DNA from 2 places in the Allobosea sp. P2_B12 genome. Region 1 is predicted to be linked to the other one. Evidence: riboswitches for the same ligand, from Rfam matches in the RefSeq annotation. Region 1 holds a riboswitch; the other holds the start of a gene.

Region 1 (7,546 bases):
GAGCCGCGTAGCGGCGTCTCGAAGGATGCTTCAGGAGGCTCCGGTGCAATCTGGAGCATCCTTCGAGACGCGGCCTTCGGCCGCTCCTCAGGATGAGGGCTGTGGGTAGCTAGGCTGTGCTTTAGACGACCTGATTGCGCAGGGCGCTCTCGCCGCGCGTCAGCCGGCCGAGGTTTTCGATCAGCAGGTCGACGACATTGCCCTCATAGGCGCGCGTCTCGCCGGCGCTGTGCGGGGTGACGATGACCTGCGTCATCGCCCAGAGCGGCGACGTCGCGGCCAGCGGCTCCTCGACGAAGGTGTCGAGACCTGCGCCGGCGATGCGCCCTTCGCTCAGGGCCGCGATCAGCGCCCGCTCGTCGACGACCTTGCCGCGCGCCACGTTGATCAGCAGCGCGGTCGGCTTCATCGCGGCCAGCGCGGCGGCGTCGATCAGGTTTTCCGTCTCGGGCGTCAGCGGGCAGGTCAGCGCGACGATGTCGGCCTGCGCCATGACCTCGTGCAACTGGTCGGGCCGCACGATCGCCTCGATGCCGGGCTGCGGCTCCGGACTGCGGCGCACGCCGATGACACGCAGGCCGAAGGCGGCCGCCAGCGTCGCCAGTCGCAGGCCGATGCGGCCGAGACCGACGATCACCAGCGTCTTGCCGGCAAGCTCGTCCTCGCGGCGGGCGCGGTCGCCGATCATCGGGCGCCAGGTCTTGGCCGTCTGGTTGTCGCGGGCGAGGTGGATCTGGCGAGTCAGGCCGAGGATCAGCGCCATTGCGTGCTCGGAAACCGCCCGCTCATTGGCTCCCTGAGCGCTCGCAAGCCGGATGCCGGCGGTGGCGAAGGCCGCCTTGTCGTACTGGTCCGTGCCGGCGCTGACCGACTGGACGAAACGCAGCTTCGGGCTCGTCGCGATCAGTTCGTTGCGCCAGAGGCCCGAGACCACCACCACATCGGCCTCATGCGCGCGGGCTTTGAACTCGTCGAGCGAGCGCACCTCGAAGCTCTTCGCGGCATGTCCGCGTGTCGCGAACTCGGCCCGCAATTGATAGGCGGCGTGAGCGAAGCAGATGGTCAGGTCGCCTGATGGCGGCAGTGCGGGCATGTGAATTCCTCTTGAGGCAAGGCGTGTTCAGGCAAGGTCGGCGGGCAAGCTAGCGGGCGGTTTCGGCTCTGCCCCGGCGTGGGGCGCATGCAAGACTTACGCTGAAACCGCACGCGGCGCGAAGGACGCAACCGCCGCCTCCAGCCGTCGCCAGGCTGCGGTATCGCCTGGCAGGCCAAAGCGCAGCCATGTCGCATCGTTCTGGAAGCGGCGGACATAGAGGCCGTGGCGGCCGAGATGCGCAAAGAGCGCCGGCGCATCGGGCGTCGCCAGCAGGCGAAACAGCGCCGTGCCGCCGACGATCCGGCCAAGCGGCGAGAGCAGGGCATCGAGCCGGGTTGCATCGGCGGCGCGCGCCGCGCCGGCCGCCGCGAGCCATTCGGAGTCGGCCAGGGCCTGTGCCCCGATCTCCAGCGCCGGGCCGGCGACCGCCCAAGGACCCATCGCGGCGCGCAGCACGGCCATCGGGCCTGCCTCGCCGATCGCGAAGCCGAGCCGGACACCCGCCAGCCCATAGGTCTTGCCGAAGGAGCGCAGCACGATCGTCGCGGGCGGCAGGGCCGGCAGCAGGCTGTTCTCCGGCGTGAAATCGGCAAAGGCCTCGTCGAGGATCAGCATGCCGCCGCGCATGGCGCAGCGCGCGGCGAGAGCGGCAAGGTCTGCGACCGGAAGACTGCGGCCATCGGGATTGTTCGGATTGACCACCACGACGCTAGCGGCGTCAGCCGTTTCGGCCGGCGTAGTCGCCTCGGTCACGTCAGCACCCACCTTGCGCCATGCCTGTGCGTGCTCGGCATAGGTCGGCCCCAGCACCGCGACCGGACCCGCATGGACCAGCGACGGCAGCACGCGCGGCAGCAGGTCGATCAGGATCTGCGTGCCCGGCGCGGCGACGATGTGGGCGCCGGGAGGAACGCGATAGGCGGTTCGCGCCGCCGCGAGCAAGGCCGCCTCGCCGTCGGCGCCGGGCAGGCGCTGCCAGAGGCTTAACGGCAGCGCGGGAAGCGGATAGGGGATGGGATTGATCCCGGTGGAGAGATCGATCCAGGGTTGCGGCGCATCGGGAAACAGCGTCCGCGCCTGGGCGAGATCGCCGCCATGCCAGATGCCGTCCTCAGCCACGATCGCTCCCGTTCCGCATGAATCGTCCTGTCGCATGAACCCCGCCGAGACCCTGCTTCTGCTGCTCGCGGCGCTCCTCGTCGAAGCGGCGCTCGGCTATCCGGAGCGCTTGTATGCGCTGATCGGCCATCCCGTCACCTGGCTCGGCGCGCTGATCGCGCGGCTCGACCGTTGGCTGAACCGGGAGGATGCAGGGTTTGCTGCCCGCAAGGCGGCGGGGATCGCGGCGCTTCTTATCCTTCTGGCGGTGACGCTTGCTGTCGCGCTCGGTTTGACATGGCTCTGCCGGCCGCTCGGACCCGCCGGCCTGCTGCCGCTCGCGCTCTTTGCCTCGACCCTGCTGGCGCAGCGCAGCCTGCACGAGCATGTCGCTGCCGTCGCCGACGGGCTGGAGCGCGGCGGCCTCGTGGAGGGCCGAAAGGCCGTGTCGATGATCGTCGGGCGCAATCCCGACAGTCTCGACGAGGCCGGAGTGTCGCGCGCCGCGATCGAGAGCCTGTCGGAGAATTTCTCCGACGGCGTGGTCGCGCCCGCCTTCTGGCTCGGCGTCGCCGGGCTGCCGGGCATCGCGCTCTACAAGGCGATCAACACCGCCGATTCGATGATCGGGCACAAGACACCGCGCCATCTCACCTTCGGCTGGGCTTCGGCGCGGCTCGACGACCTCGTCAACCTGCCGGCCTCGCGGCTCACCGCCCTGCTGCTGATTGCAGCCGCCGCGCTCGACCGCGAGGCCGATGCGGCCGGGGCGTGGAGGTCAGTCCGCCGCGATGCGCGCCATCACCGCTCGCCGAATGCGGGTTGGCCGGAAGCCGCGATGGCCGGCGCACTGGGATTACGGCTGGCGGGACCGCGCATCTATGGCGAGGTCGTGGTGGACGATGGCTGGATGGGCGACGGCCGCGCCGAGGCGACCGCCGCAGACGTCAGGCGGGCGCTGCGGCTGTACCGGCGGGCTTGCGGGCTGTTGTGGGGGGTGGCGGCGGTGGGCGGGGCGGCTGCGCTCGTCTAGCCGTCATGCTCGGGCTTGACCCGAGCATCTCGTGCCGAGAGAGGCTTTGGCGCCCGTTCCGGGCTGAGATTCTCGGATCAAGCCCGAGAATGACGTGCTTCGCCTAGAACTCAATCCCCTCCTGCGCCTTCACCCCTGCGGCGAAATGGTGCTTCACCAGCGTCATCTCCGTCACGAGGTCGGCGGCTTCGATCAGCTCAGGCTTGGCGTTGCGGCCGGTGACGATGATGTGGAGGTCGCTGCGGCGCGCGGTCAGCGTCGCGACGACCTCGGCCAGCGGCAGGTAATCGTAGCGCAAGGCGATGTTGAGTTCGTCGAGCACGATCAGGCGGATCGTCTCATCCGCCATCAATTCCTTGGCCTTGTCGAAGGCGCGGGTCGCGGCGGCGATGTCGCGGGCCTTGTCCTGCGTCTCCCAGGTGAAGCCCTCGCCCATGGTGTGCCACGAGACCTGGTCGCCGAAAGCCTCCAGCGCCTTGCGCTCGCCGGTTTCCCAGGCGCCCTTGATGAACTGCACCACCCCGATGCGCCAGCCATGGCCGAGCGCGCGCAGCGCGAGACCGAAAGCGGCCGTCGACTTGCCCTTGCCGGGACCGCTGTTGACGATGAGCAGACCCTTCTCGACCGTCTTGGCGGCGACCTCGGCATCCTGCACCGCCTTGCGCTTCTCCATCTTGGCCTTGTGGCGGGCGGCTTCGTCGGTTTCTGCGGTCATATTCAGTCTCTCACTTCACCTGCATCGGCAGTCCGGCGACCATGAAGACCACGCGGCCGGCGCGAGCCGCAACCGCCTGATGCAGCCGGCCGGCCTCGTCGCGGAAGCGCCGCGCCAGCGCATTGTCGGGCACGATGCCGAGCCCGACCTCGTTGGAGACCAGCACGACCGGGGCGGAGGCCTGGGCGCAGGCCTCGATCAGGGCCGCGCCCGCCGCAGCCGTATCGTGCTCGGCGAGCATGAGATTGGTCAGCCAGAGCGTCAGACAATCGACCAGCACCGGCCGCCCGGCCGGAAGCCCGCGAATCGCGTCGGGCAGGTCGAGGGCAGCGTCGAGCGTGATCCAGTCGCCGGAGCGCCGCGCCCGGTGCTCGGCAATGCGCGCGGCCATCTCGTCGTCCCAGGCCTGCGCCGTCGCGATATAGGCCCAGGGCGGCGGCAAAGCCTCGATCAGCGCCTCGGCATGGCGACTCTTGCCCGAGCGGGCGCCGCCGAGGACGAGGGTGAGATGGGGGATCTGGTCGGTCACGCTGGCCCGCGAAGAAACGAGCCCTCATCCTGAGGAGCGGACGCAAGTCCGCGTCTCGAAGGATGCTCCAGAGCGCACTGGAACATCCTTCGAGACGCCGCTTCGCGGCTCCTCAGGATGAGGGCTCGGGTTGAAGCGAGGCAACTGCATTGCACAGCACCGCCCACATGGCTAATGATCTCAGCCGACGGTGCCTCCGCAAGGAGGTGAAAAGGGAACGCGGTGCGATACCGCGGCTGCCCCCGCAACTGTAAGCGGCGAGTTCTGCGCCATCGGCCACTGGGAGCGATCCCGGGAAGGCGGCGCAGGATGCCTAGACCCGCGAGCCAGGAGACCTGCCGTCGTCCGATCCGCATTTCCAACAGGCCGCCGGCGGGGCGGCCAGGAGAACAGTGATGAACACGGTTACGGTTTCCACGCAGCAGGCCAGCGTTTCAGAACGCGTCAAGGCGGTCGCTGCGGCGCTCCTGCTCGGCAGCGTGCTGGTCTACACGGTCGGCTTCGCGGCCTCGGCCAGCGTGCACAACGCGGCGCACGACACGCGCCACGGCCTCGCCTTTCCCTGCCACTGAGGGAAAGCCAACATGATCAATCGTGTTCTCGCGGTCAGTCTTCTGGCCGGGCTTCTGGCTGGGCTCATCGTCGCCGCGCTCCAGCATGTCACCACCACGCCGCTGATCCTCAAGGCGGAAACCTATGAGGCGGCTTTGCGCGCTGTCGCGCCGTCACAGGCTGCCTTCTCCGGTGAGGCCAGGGTTTTCGGCGAAGCCAGGATTCTGCTGGCCCACGGCACCGAGGCGCATGGCGACCACGCCGAGTGGAAGCCGCAGGGCGGCCTGCAGCGGACGCTGTTCACCAGCGTCGTGACGATCGCCACCGCGATCGGCTTCGCCGCGCTGCTGCTGGCCGGCATGATCGCCGCCAACGAGACCATCGACGAGCGCCGCGCCCTGATCTGGGCGGCCTGCGGTTTCCTCGCCTTCGGCCTCGTGCCGGCGACGGGGCTGGCCCCCGAACTGCCCGGCGCCGCCTCGGCGGCGCTCGAACAGCGACAGCTCTGGTGGATCGTCACCGCATTGGTCACGGCCGGCGGGCTGTTCGTATTCCTGCGCATGGAGACGCCTTGGCTGCGCGCCCTCGCCATCGTAGCGATCCTGGCACCGCATATCTTTGGCGCGCCGCACCCGGCCGCGCCCGAGAGCAAGGTGCCGGCCGAGATCGCGGCGCATTTCGCGGCGCTGTCGCTCGCCATCCAGGCCGCGCTCTGGCTCGCCACCGGCTGTGCCGTCGGCCGGCTCTGGCCCTGGTTCACGCGCCGCGCCGCCGCGTCGTGACCATGTCGGACAGCGATCTCACCATCCATGTTTGCACCGTGTGCAGGCGTGTCCGCGAGGATTTGCCGGAGGGTTACGACCAGCCTGGCGCAGCCCTGGCCGAGGCGCTGACGCGGCGCCTCAATGGGCCGGCGAACGGCATCACGGTCGTCACGGCCGAGTGCCTGGCCGTCTGCAAGCGGCCCTGCACCATCGCGCTCTCGGCCGACGGCAAATGGACCTACCTGATCGGCGACCTCGAAACCGATACCCATCTCGACGATATCGTCAGCGCGGCTGAAGCCTATGCCGCCAGCGCCAACGGCATCGTTCCCTGGAAAGAGCGCCCCCCTTGCTTCCGCAAGGGCGTGGTCGCACGCGTGCCGCCGATGCCGGCGCGCCAGCAAGGATGACATCATGAACGCCCCGCAGAACCCCACGCTCGGCAAGATTCCCTGCACGATCATCACCGGCTTCCTCGGCGCCGGAAAGACGACGCTGGTGCGCCACCTGCTTGAAAACGCTCAAGGCAAGCGCCTCGCGGTGCTGGTCAACGAATTCGGCGATCTCGGCTTCGACGGCGAATTCCTCAAGGGCTGCGGCATTTCCGGCTGCACCGAGGAGGACGTTGTCGAACTGCCCAATGGCTGCATCTGCTGCACGGTGGCAGATGATTTCGTGCCGGCGCTGGAAAAGCTTTTGAACCGCGCGAACCCGCCCGAGCATATCCTGATCGAGACCTCGGGGCTCGCCCTGCCCAAGCCGCTGGTCAAGGCCTTCAACTGGCCGGCGATCCGCGCCCGCGTCACGGTCGACGGCGTCATCGCCGTGGTCGATGGGCCAGCCGTCGCCGAGGGACAGTTCGCTGACGATCCCGAGGCGGTGGCCGCGCAAGCCGCGCAGGACGCTTCGGTCGAGCACGACAACCCGCTGGAGGAGGTGTTCGAGGACCAGATCCTATGCGCCGATCTGATCCTGCTCAACAAGAGCGACCTGATCGACGAGGCGGCCAAGGCCCGGGTCAGGGCCGAGATCGCGCAGCACCTGCCCAAGGCGATCAAGATCGTCGAGACCAGCCATGGCAAGGTCGAGCCGGCGCTGATCGTCGGATTGGGCGCGGCGGCCGAAGCCGATCTCGCCGCGCGCCCCTCGCATCATGGCGAGGGCGAGGATCACGACCATGATGATTTCGATTCGGTCGCGCTGGCGCTGCCCGAGGGCCTTTCGCCGGAAGCGCTCTCGGCGCGTGTGGCCAAGGCGGCCGAAGCCGACGGCGTGCTGCGGCTGAAGGGTTTTGCGGGCGTTCCCGGCAAGCCGATGCGGCTCGTCCTGCAGGGTGTCGGCCGGCGCGTCAGCCATCATTTCGACCGCGCCTGGGCCGAAGGCGAGGCGCGCGACGGCCGGCTGACCGTCATCGGGCTCAAGGGCTTCGACGTGAAGGCCGTGGAGGCCGCGCTCGCCGGCGCCTGACGGCCGGCGATTTTCGAGGACAGGTCTGCGAAGACATGCATCTTCTCCCGACCAGCGAGATCAGGCTCGACGACGGCGAAGACGCCGTCGATCTCGGCCTGCCGCCGGGAGATGTGCTGGTGCTGTCCTTCGCTGACAGCGACCTCTCGGCGCTGGCGGCGGCTGCCGCCGGTTGCGGGCTCTCCGTCCGCCTCGCCTCGCTGCGTCGTCTGAAGCACCCGCTCTCGATCGACTTCCTGATCGAGAAGACGGTGGCGAAGAGCCGCTTCGTGCTGGTGCGCTGCCTCGGCGG
Region 2 (7,546 bases), on a different contig from region 1:
AGGTCGAGGCCGGCGAGACGCTGGAGCAGGCCGCCTTGCGCGAGCTTGAGGAAGAGGTCGGCGTCACCGCGCGGATCGTCGGCTTCAACCGCCATGTCGAGATCTTCGGCCGCGACGCGGCAGGCGAGATCACGCATCATTTCGTCGTCGCGTCGTTCGTGGGCGAATGGCTCTCGGGCGAACCCCGGACCGGCCCCGAAGCCGGCGCGGTGATGTGGGCCGACCCGCTCAAGCTCGGCGGGCTCGCGACGACGCGCGAGCTTGCCGATGTGCTGCGCAGGGCCCGCACCATCCTGCTTGCGGCCGGGGACGGTGCATGAGGCGCGCTGCGCTGTGCCTGCTCGCGCTGCTGACGGGCGCGCTGCCGGGCGTCGCTCCGGCGCAGCAGCGCCCCCCTGCCGCTGCCAAGCCGGCGGAGCCTGCGCCTGAGCCACCGCCGCCGCCCTATGAGCCGCAGCTTCTGAAGCTCGCCGAGATCATGGGGTCGCTGGCCTATCTGCGCACGCTCTGCGCCGGCAAGGAGGCGCAGGACTGGCGCGACCGGATGACGGCGCTGGTCGAGGCCGAAGGCCGCACGCCGCCGCGGCGCGAGCGTTTGACGGCTGCCTACAACCGCGGCTTCCGGGCCTATTCGCTGACGCACCGCGCTTGCACCGAGGGCAGCCAAGAGGCCTCCACGCGCCTGGCGGGGGAGGGCGAGCGCCTCGCCCGGGTGCTGGCCGGCCGCTATGGCGGATAGGTGACAGAGCGCGCCGAACTGCGGCTTTCCGTGGGATTTGTCCGGCCGCGTTAACCTTTCTTAAACGCGGCGGTAGCGTCCCGCTCTGGCACGGCCTATGATTCAGGCAACGTCGATCGTCGCGAAGCGGGCCGGAAACGGCACGATTCGTGCCAGGAAACCAGCTTCGCGCGACAACAAGCCGATCAAAAGCAAGCCGCAGAGTTCTCGCCTTCATGTCCATCATTTCAGACGACCTGCCGCTTGACCTGGCCATGGCCGAGGACAGCCATGACGCGCGCCGCGTCGCCTATGGCTATGTCGAGGACGCCTTCACCGAAGCGCAGCAGGATGGGCTCGACAGCGACGCGCTGGCCCATGCCGCGCTGTTTGCCGCCTTCCGCACGCTGGTCGAGACCTATGGCGAGGAGGCGACCGCCGTCTTTGCCGAGGGTCTGGCGGACAAGGTTCGCACTGGTGCCTTCAGCAGCGGCACGCGGCACTGAGCCGGACTGCGCAGCGGGCGTAAGGACGCGGCGGGATGGCGTGCCGCATCGCAATCCCGTTCTTCGCATCGGTTCTCGCGTCATTGCCGGCTTTCGTGCAGGCGCAGGAGATCGGGCCGGTCCTGACCTGCGACGGGCCGATCTCGCGACAGGCCAGCCATGCCTCGCTCGCCAAGGCTTTCGGCGCGCGCAATGTCTCGAGCCGGAAGCTCTCCATCGGCGAAGGCGAGACCGAGCAGGGCACAGTGCTCTTCGCCGCCGACCCGGCCCGCCGAATCGAAATCCTCTGGAACGACCGCGCCAAGCGCAGCAATCCGCGCATGGCGATCTTCGGCCGGACCACTGATGCCAGCGCCGCGCCGCCGGCCTATCGCTGGCGGCTCGCAGCCCGCTCCGACGCCAAGCCGCTCAGCCTGCGCCAGCCGCTGACACAGGTCGAAGCGATCAATGGCAAACCCTTCGAACTCGCCGGCTTCGATTGGGATTATTCCGGCACGGTGAGCGACTGGCGCGGCGGGACGCTCGACGCGCCGCCCGGCGGCTGCCGCATGCTGGTGCGCTTCGCGGCGGCGAAGACCGCTCCCGGTGCGGCGCAGGATGCGGTTTCGGGCGATCAGGCCTTCTCCTCGGACGATCTGAAGATGCGTGCCGTGGCTCCGGTCATCTACGAGCTGGGCTTCACCTGGGAGTAGGTGACGCATCGCAACGCGCCCTTGACGGCGGCTGTGAGCGCTCTATCGTCAACGGTGATCAAGGTTCTTCGGTCGTTTTCGGCCGAAGCTAAGAGGGAATTCGGTGAGGCGCCTTGTGCGCCAATGCCGAGGCTGCCCCCGCAACTGTAAGCGGCGAGCTTTCCGCCCATCGTCCACTGGCGCAGCCTGCGCTGGGAAGGCCGGGCGGAGTTGGCGTCGACCCGCGAGCCAGGAGACCTGCCCTGATCGACTGAACGGTCTTTCGGGCGGGGTGTCCTGATCGGTCGTGCGCGAACGGGCCGGATTTCACATCCGCCAATCCGTCGCGCGCGTCCGTCGTGCGCCCCTTAATCATCACGGGGCAAACGATGATGCAGAGATTTTCCACCACCCAGCTTCACCACGGCGCGGCATCGCGCTTGACCCGGCCGTCCACGGAGGGCCATGAAAATTGTGATGTTATTACATTACGGTCTTTCGACGCCGCCATTGCGGTGCCTGCCGTTTCGTTTTCCCGCCGTCCTCACAAGCCGGACCATGCCATGACCATTTCGACCCGCGGCCTGCGCCGTCTTGCGCGCTCCGTCGCGCTCGCTCTTCCGCTGCTGGCTCTCGGCATGGGTTTCGCCAGCGCGCAGGCGACTCGCTATCCGGTGACGGTCGAGAATTGCGGGCACCAGGTCACCTTCGACAAGGCGCCGAAGCGCGTCGTGGCGATCGGCCAGACCCAGACGGAGATCCTCTATGCGCTTGGCCTGGGCGATCGGGTCGTCGGCACGGCCGTCTGGTTCAGCCCGGTGGCGAAGCGCTTCGAGACGGCCAATGCCAGGGTCAAGAAGCTCGCCGACAACGACCCGAGCTTCGAGGCGGTGGTCGCGCAGGAGCCCGACCTCGTCACCGCGATGTTCGAATGGCATGTGGGCCCCAACGGCATCGTCGGCAAGCGCGACCAGTTCGCCAAGCTGAAGGTGCCGGCCTATGTCTCGCCATCGGATTGCGTCGGCAAGGACAACACGGGCGGCGGAGACGGCGTCCGCACCCAGATGTTCACGATGGAACTGGTCTACCGTAACATCCGAGAGTTCGGGCAGATCTTCGATGTCGTGGACCGGGCCGAGGCGCTGGTCGCGGAACTCAAGGCGCGCGAGGAGAAGGCTGTCGCGGCGGTGGCCGGCCGTGCCGCCAGGGACATTCCGGTGACCGTTTGGTTCTCCAGCAAGGACGTCAAGGGCGATGCCTTCCTGGCCGGCAGGAACGGCGTGCCGGCCTATATCCTGTCCAAGCTCGGGGCGCGCAACATCATCGCCACGAACGAGGAGTGGCCGCTGGTCGGCTGGGAGAGCGTGGCGGCCGCCAACCCCGCCGTGATCGTGGTGGTGAAGATGGACCGGCGCCGCTTCCCGGCCGACGACATCGATCTCAAGCTGAACTTCCTCAGGACCGACGCGGTCGCCAGCAAGCTCGACGCGGTCCGCAACAACCGCATCGTCGTGATGGATGTCGGCGCGACACGGGCGGGCCTCGACACGGTCGACGGCATCGAGGCGCTGGCCAAAGCCATCGAGAGCTTCGGGCTGTCCAAGTGAGCCACGCGCCGATCAAGCCCAACTGGCCGGCGCGGATCGCGATCGCGCTGGCGGCGCTGCTGGCGCTGGTGACCGCGATCGCGCTGGCCGTGACCATCGGCGAGATGAAGATCCCGCTGTCGACCGCCTTCCAGGCGCTCGGAAACGGGGTGTTCGATCTCGACTATCCGGTCAGCCCGATCCAGCAGGGCGTCATCTTCGACTACCGCCTGAGTCGCGCGCTGCTGGCGGCGCTCTGCGGGGGAACGCTGGCGCTGTCGGGCGCGATCCTGCAGGCGCTGCTGCGCAATCCGCTGGCCGAGCCCTATATCCTCGGCATCTCGGCCGGCGCCTCGACCGGCGCGGTGGCGGTGATGATCCTCGGCTTCGGCGGGGCTGCGTTGACGATCTCGGGCGGAGCCTTCATCGGCGCGGTGGTGGCGCTGCTGGTGGTGGCGCTGCTGGCGACGGGGGCGGGCGGTTCGAGCGACCGCGTCATCCTCGCCGGCGTCGCGGGATCGCAGCTCTTCAATGCGGCCACCGCGACCATCGTCACGACGCTCGCCAATGCTGAGCAGGCGCGCGGCGTGATGTTCTGGCTGCTCGGCAATTTCGGTGGCGTGCGCTGGCCCGATGTCTGGGTGGCGACGCCGGTGGCGCTGATCTGCTTTGGCGTCTGCATGCTGCACGCCAAGGTGCTCGACGCCTTCGCTTTCGGGGCGGATGCAGCGGCCTCGCTCGGCGTCGCGGTGACGCGGGTGCGGATCGTGCTGTTTGCGACGACGGCGGTGATGACCGCGACCATGGTCTCAATCGTCGGCACGGTCGGCTTCGTCGGGTTGGTCATCCCGCATGCGGCGCGGTTTCTCGTGGGGCCGGCGCATGCGCGGTTGCTGCCGGCCTGCCTGGTGATCGGCGCGATCTTCATGATTCTCGCCGACATCCTGTCGCGCATCCTGGTGCCGCAGCAGATCCTGCCGATCGGTGTCGTCACCGCCCTGTTCGGAGCGCCGGCCTTCGCGCTGATCCTTTACCGAGCGAGGCGCGCGACATGACGCTCGCTGCCCATGACATCCGCTGGAGCGCGGCGCGGCGGATGATCGTCGACGGCGTGACGCTGCGCGCCGAGCCAGGGCGAATCCTCGGGCTGATCGGCCCCAACGGCTCGGGCAAGTCGAGCCTGCTGCGGCTGCTCTGCCGCCTGCGCAAGGTCGAGAGCGGCGTCGTCACGCTCGACGACCGCGACCTCGCCACGATAGCGCGGCGCGATCTCGCCAAGCGGCTTGCCTTCGTCGAGCAGCAGGCCTCGACCGAGGTGCAGCTCTCGGTCTGCGACGTGGTCAAGCTCGGGCGAACGCCGCATCGCGGCGCGCTCGCCTCCTGGACTGACGCCGACGAGGAAGCCGTCGAGGCGGCGCTGGAGCGTGTCGACATGGCTGCGCGGCACGACCAGCTCTGGCATACATTGTCGGGCGGCGAGCGTCAGCGCGTCCATATCGCCCGCGCGCTCGCTCAGGAGCCGCGCGAACTGATCCTCGACGAGCCGACCAATCATCTCGACATCCAGCACCAGCTCTCGATCCTGTCGCTGCTGCGACGGCTCGGCGTCACCTGCATCCTCGCTTTGCACGACCTCAATCTCGCATCGCTGTTCTGCGACGAGATCGCGGTGCTGCATGACGGCAAGGTTGTCGCGTCGGGGCCGCCGCCGGAGGTGCTGACCGAGGATCTGATCGCGCGTGTCTTCGGCGTTGCCGTCAGCATCCGCGAGGGCGCCTCAGGCCGGCGGCATATCGAATATCTGATCGACCTGCCGGAGGAGGGGACTGCGCGATGAGAGGGATGACGCAGGCGGCGTGCCGATGTTCGTGCTGACGGCGCGGGGATAGCGCGCGCCGGGTTGGCCGATGCCGACATCATCCCTATCTGGTGGTGCCTGGAATAAGCGCTGATGCGTGCCGGTTCCCGCCCGGAGAGGATGATGATGGACGTGGATCAGGTCGAGCCCGTAATCGAGAACGTCGCCGGAAACCGGTTCGAGATGGCGTTTCCCGGTGGGACCGCCTTCGCGACTTTCCGCTGCGATGGCGATTGGCTGATCGTGACGCATGTCGAGGTTCCGCCTGCGTTCAATGGCCAGGGATTGGGCTCGCGGTTGGTTTCCGGCATCTTCGAGATGGCCCGGGCCAGCGGCCGCCGCGTCGTGCCGGCGTGTTCCTTCGCCGCCGACTGGGCGCGCCGCCATCCGGAATTCTCCGACGTGCTCGCGCACTGAGCGATGCCATTTCCAATATCGAGACACGGGGGCGGACGATGACCCGGCCGACCGGTCAACAGGAGCTTCGCGCCGCGTTCAAGCGGCTGGAGCGCGACCTGCCGACGCGCCTGGCTTCGGCTCTGCGCTGGCTGCGCCATCCCGCCTCGCGCTGGGCGCGGTTGCCGGCTGGCCTCGCCTTGATTCTCGGTGGCATCTTTTCGTTCCTGCCGATCCTGGGCGCCTGGATGTTGCCGCTCGGCTTAATGCTGATCGCGGCCGACGTTCGGTTCCTGCAGCGGCCGATGGCCCGTTTCACCATGTGGGTAATCGACCGGGTCGAGGGCTTCAGAAAAAGGCGCGGCTAGCGTACCGCCAGTGCGATCGGGCGGCTTTGTCAGGCCGGGCCGCAGTCCGCCCAGTGTGATCGCGCTGTGCCAGTCTATTGGCGCGGAACATCTTGGCCAGCCCTGCGGTTATGCGGCACACGCGCCTCGGCGCTCTTCTGTGAAAAAGGGGCTGTCATGGACAGTATCATCTATCTCGTGGGTCTCGTCGTGGTCGTTCTGGCCATCCTGTCGTTCCTCGGTCTCCGGTAAGGGGTACGCCCATGTCACTTGGCTCAACCGACGTCGTCGTCGTCACCCCTCCCGGCTCCGAAGCCTCGTCAGGATCCTATCTCGAATGGAGCCCGATCCTCGGGGGCGCGGTGGTTTCCGCCGCGATCTCGACGATCATGGCCGCCTTCGGATCGGCCATCGGCCTCTCGCTGGTCTCAGCCGAAACCTCGCGCTCGACCAGCATGGTGGCGCTTGCCATCGCGGCTGCCCTCTGGGCGCTCTGGGTGACCGTCTCCGCCTGCGGCGCCGGCGGCTATCTTGCCGGCCGCATGCGCAAGCCGCTCGCGGATTCCAGCTCGCATGAACGCGGCGTCCGCGACGGTGCCCATGGCCTCGTCGTCTGGGCGCTGGGAGCGCTTCTGGTCGCCTTCATTACCTCCTCTTCGATCATGGGTGCGGCCAGGACGGCCGTGACGGGCGCTGCCGCGGCGGCCGGTGGTGCGGGCGCGCTCATCAGCCAGCAGGCCGACCCGCTCGGCATGGCTCTGGACAATGTGACGCGTTCGACCGGCACGACGCCGGTGACGCAGGGCGAGCGCGAGGAAGCTTCGCGCATTCTCGTCCGCAGCCTGGCGAATGGCAGCCTCGATGCATCGGACCGGCAATACATCGCCTCGCGGATGGCGGCGCGGATGAACATCCCGCAGGCCGAAGCCGAGAAGCGCATCGACGAGACCTATGCGCAGCTCAACCAGGCGAAGGAGACCGCCAAACAGGCGGCCGAGAAGGCGCGCAAGACCGCCGTCATCGTCGCTTTCATGACCGCTGCCGTGCTGCTGGTCGGCGCTGCCGCCGCCTATCTCTCCGCCATGCTCGGCGGGCGTCATCGCGACGAGGAGATCGATCTGTTCGGGCGTGGCTGAGCCACGGCACACATGGTCACGACGTGAAGAAGGCGCCTTCCGGCGCCTTCTGAGTCCTGATCAGACCAGAACCGGCCGGGCCGCCGGAGTGCCGGTGATCGCGGGCAGCCACGCCATTCCGCTTCCGCCGAAGATCGCCGCGCGCTCGCCCTTGCGGGGCCGGAAGAAGGGATAGAGCGCCTCGACCCGGGGCGCCGCCTTGGCATAGTCGAGCTGCGACAGCATCACCGGCTTGGTGAGGCCTGGATAGAGGCGCGGCGGGCTGACGACCGTGTTGCCCCAGAGTCGGCGGTAGAACGGGTAATGCTCTGGCCGCACTGCCGCCAGC

What was found. Region 1 has a riboswitch for cobalamin ahead of AC1DYU_RS24470 (CbtB domain-containing protein). Riboswitches for the same ligand answer to the same signal wherever they lie in the genome.
Region 2: it holds a riboswitch for cobalamin, as region 1 does, so the genes downstream of both, AC1DYU_RS06205 (ABC transporter substrate-binding protein) here and AC1DYU_RS24470 (CbtB domain-containing protein) in region 1, are expected to answer to the same signal.

The regions. Positions count from the first base shown of each region.
Region 1 is NZ_JBFUDG010000016.1:12,963-20,508, forward strand. Features, by position in the region: gene AC1DYU_RS24445 (D-2-hydroxyacid dehydrogenase) at 122-1,093, opposite strand; gene cobD (threonine-phosphate decarboxylase CobD) at 1,190-2,215, opposite strand; gene cbiB (adenosylcobinamide-phosphate synthase CbiB) at 2,250-3,227, shown strand; gene cobO (cob(I)yrinic acid a,c-diamide adenosyltransferase) at 3,331-3,942, opposite strand; gene cobU (bifunctional adenosylcobinamide kinase/adenosylcobinamide-phosphate guanylyltransferase) at 3,953-4,471, opposite strand; cobalamin riboswitch at 4,643-4,828, shown strand; gene AC1DYU_RS24470 (CbtB domain-containing protein) at 4,867-5,043, shown strand; gene AC1DYU_RS24475 (CbtA family protein) at 5,056-5,805, shown strand; gene AC1DYU_RS24480 (DUF1636 family protein) at 5,808-6,197, shown strand; gene cobW (cobalamin biosynthesis protein CobW) at 6,202-7,254, shown strand; gene AC1DYU_RS24490 (cobaltochelatase subunit CobN) at 7,290-7,546, shown strand, end outside.
Region 2 is NZ_JBFUDG010000002.1:194,557-202,102, forward strand. Features, by position in the region: gene AC1DYU_RS06185 (NUDIX hydrolase) at 1-320, shown strand, start outside; gene AC1DYU_RS06190 (TIGR02301 family protein) at 317-739, shown strand; gene AC1DYU_RS06195 (hypothetical protein) at 955-1,224, shown strand; gene AC1DYU_RS06200 (hypothetical protein) at 1,260-1,916, shown strand; cobalamin riboswitch at 1,961-2,175, shown strand; gene AC1DYU_RS06205 (ABC transporter substrate-binding protein) at 2,480-3,502, shown strand; gene AC1DYU_RS06210 (FecCD family ABC transporter permease) at 3,499-4,536, shown strand; gene AC1DYU_RS06215 (ABC transporter ATP-binding protein) at 4,533-5,318, shown strand; gene AC1DYU_RS06220 (GNAT family N-acetyltransferase) at 5,463-5,756, shown strand; gene AC1DYU_RS06225 (hypothetical protein) at 5,795-6,103, shown strand; gene AC1DYU_RS06230 (hypothetical protein) at 6,346-7,218, shown strand; gene AC1DYU_RS06235 (N-acyl amino acid synthase FeeM domain-containing protein) at 7,279-7,546, opposite strand, start outside.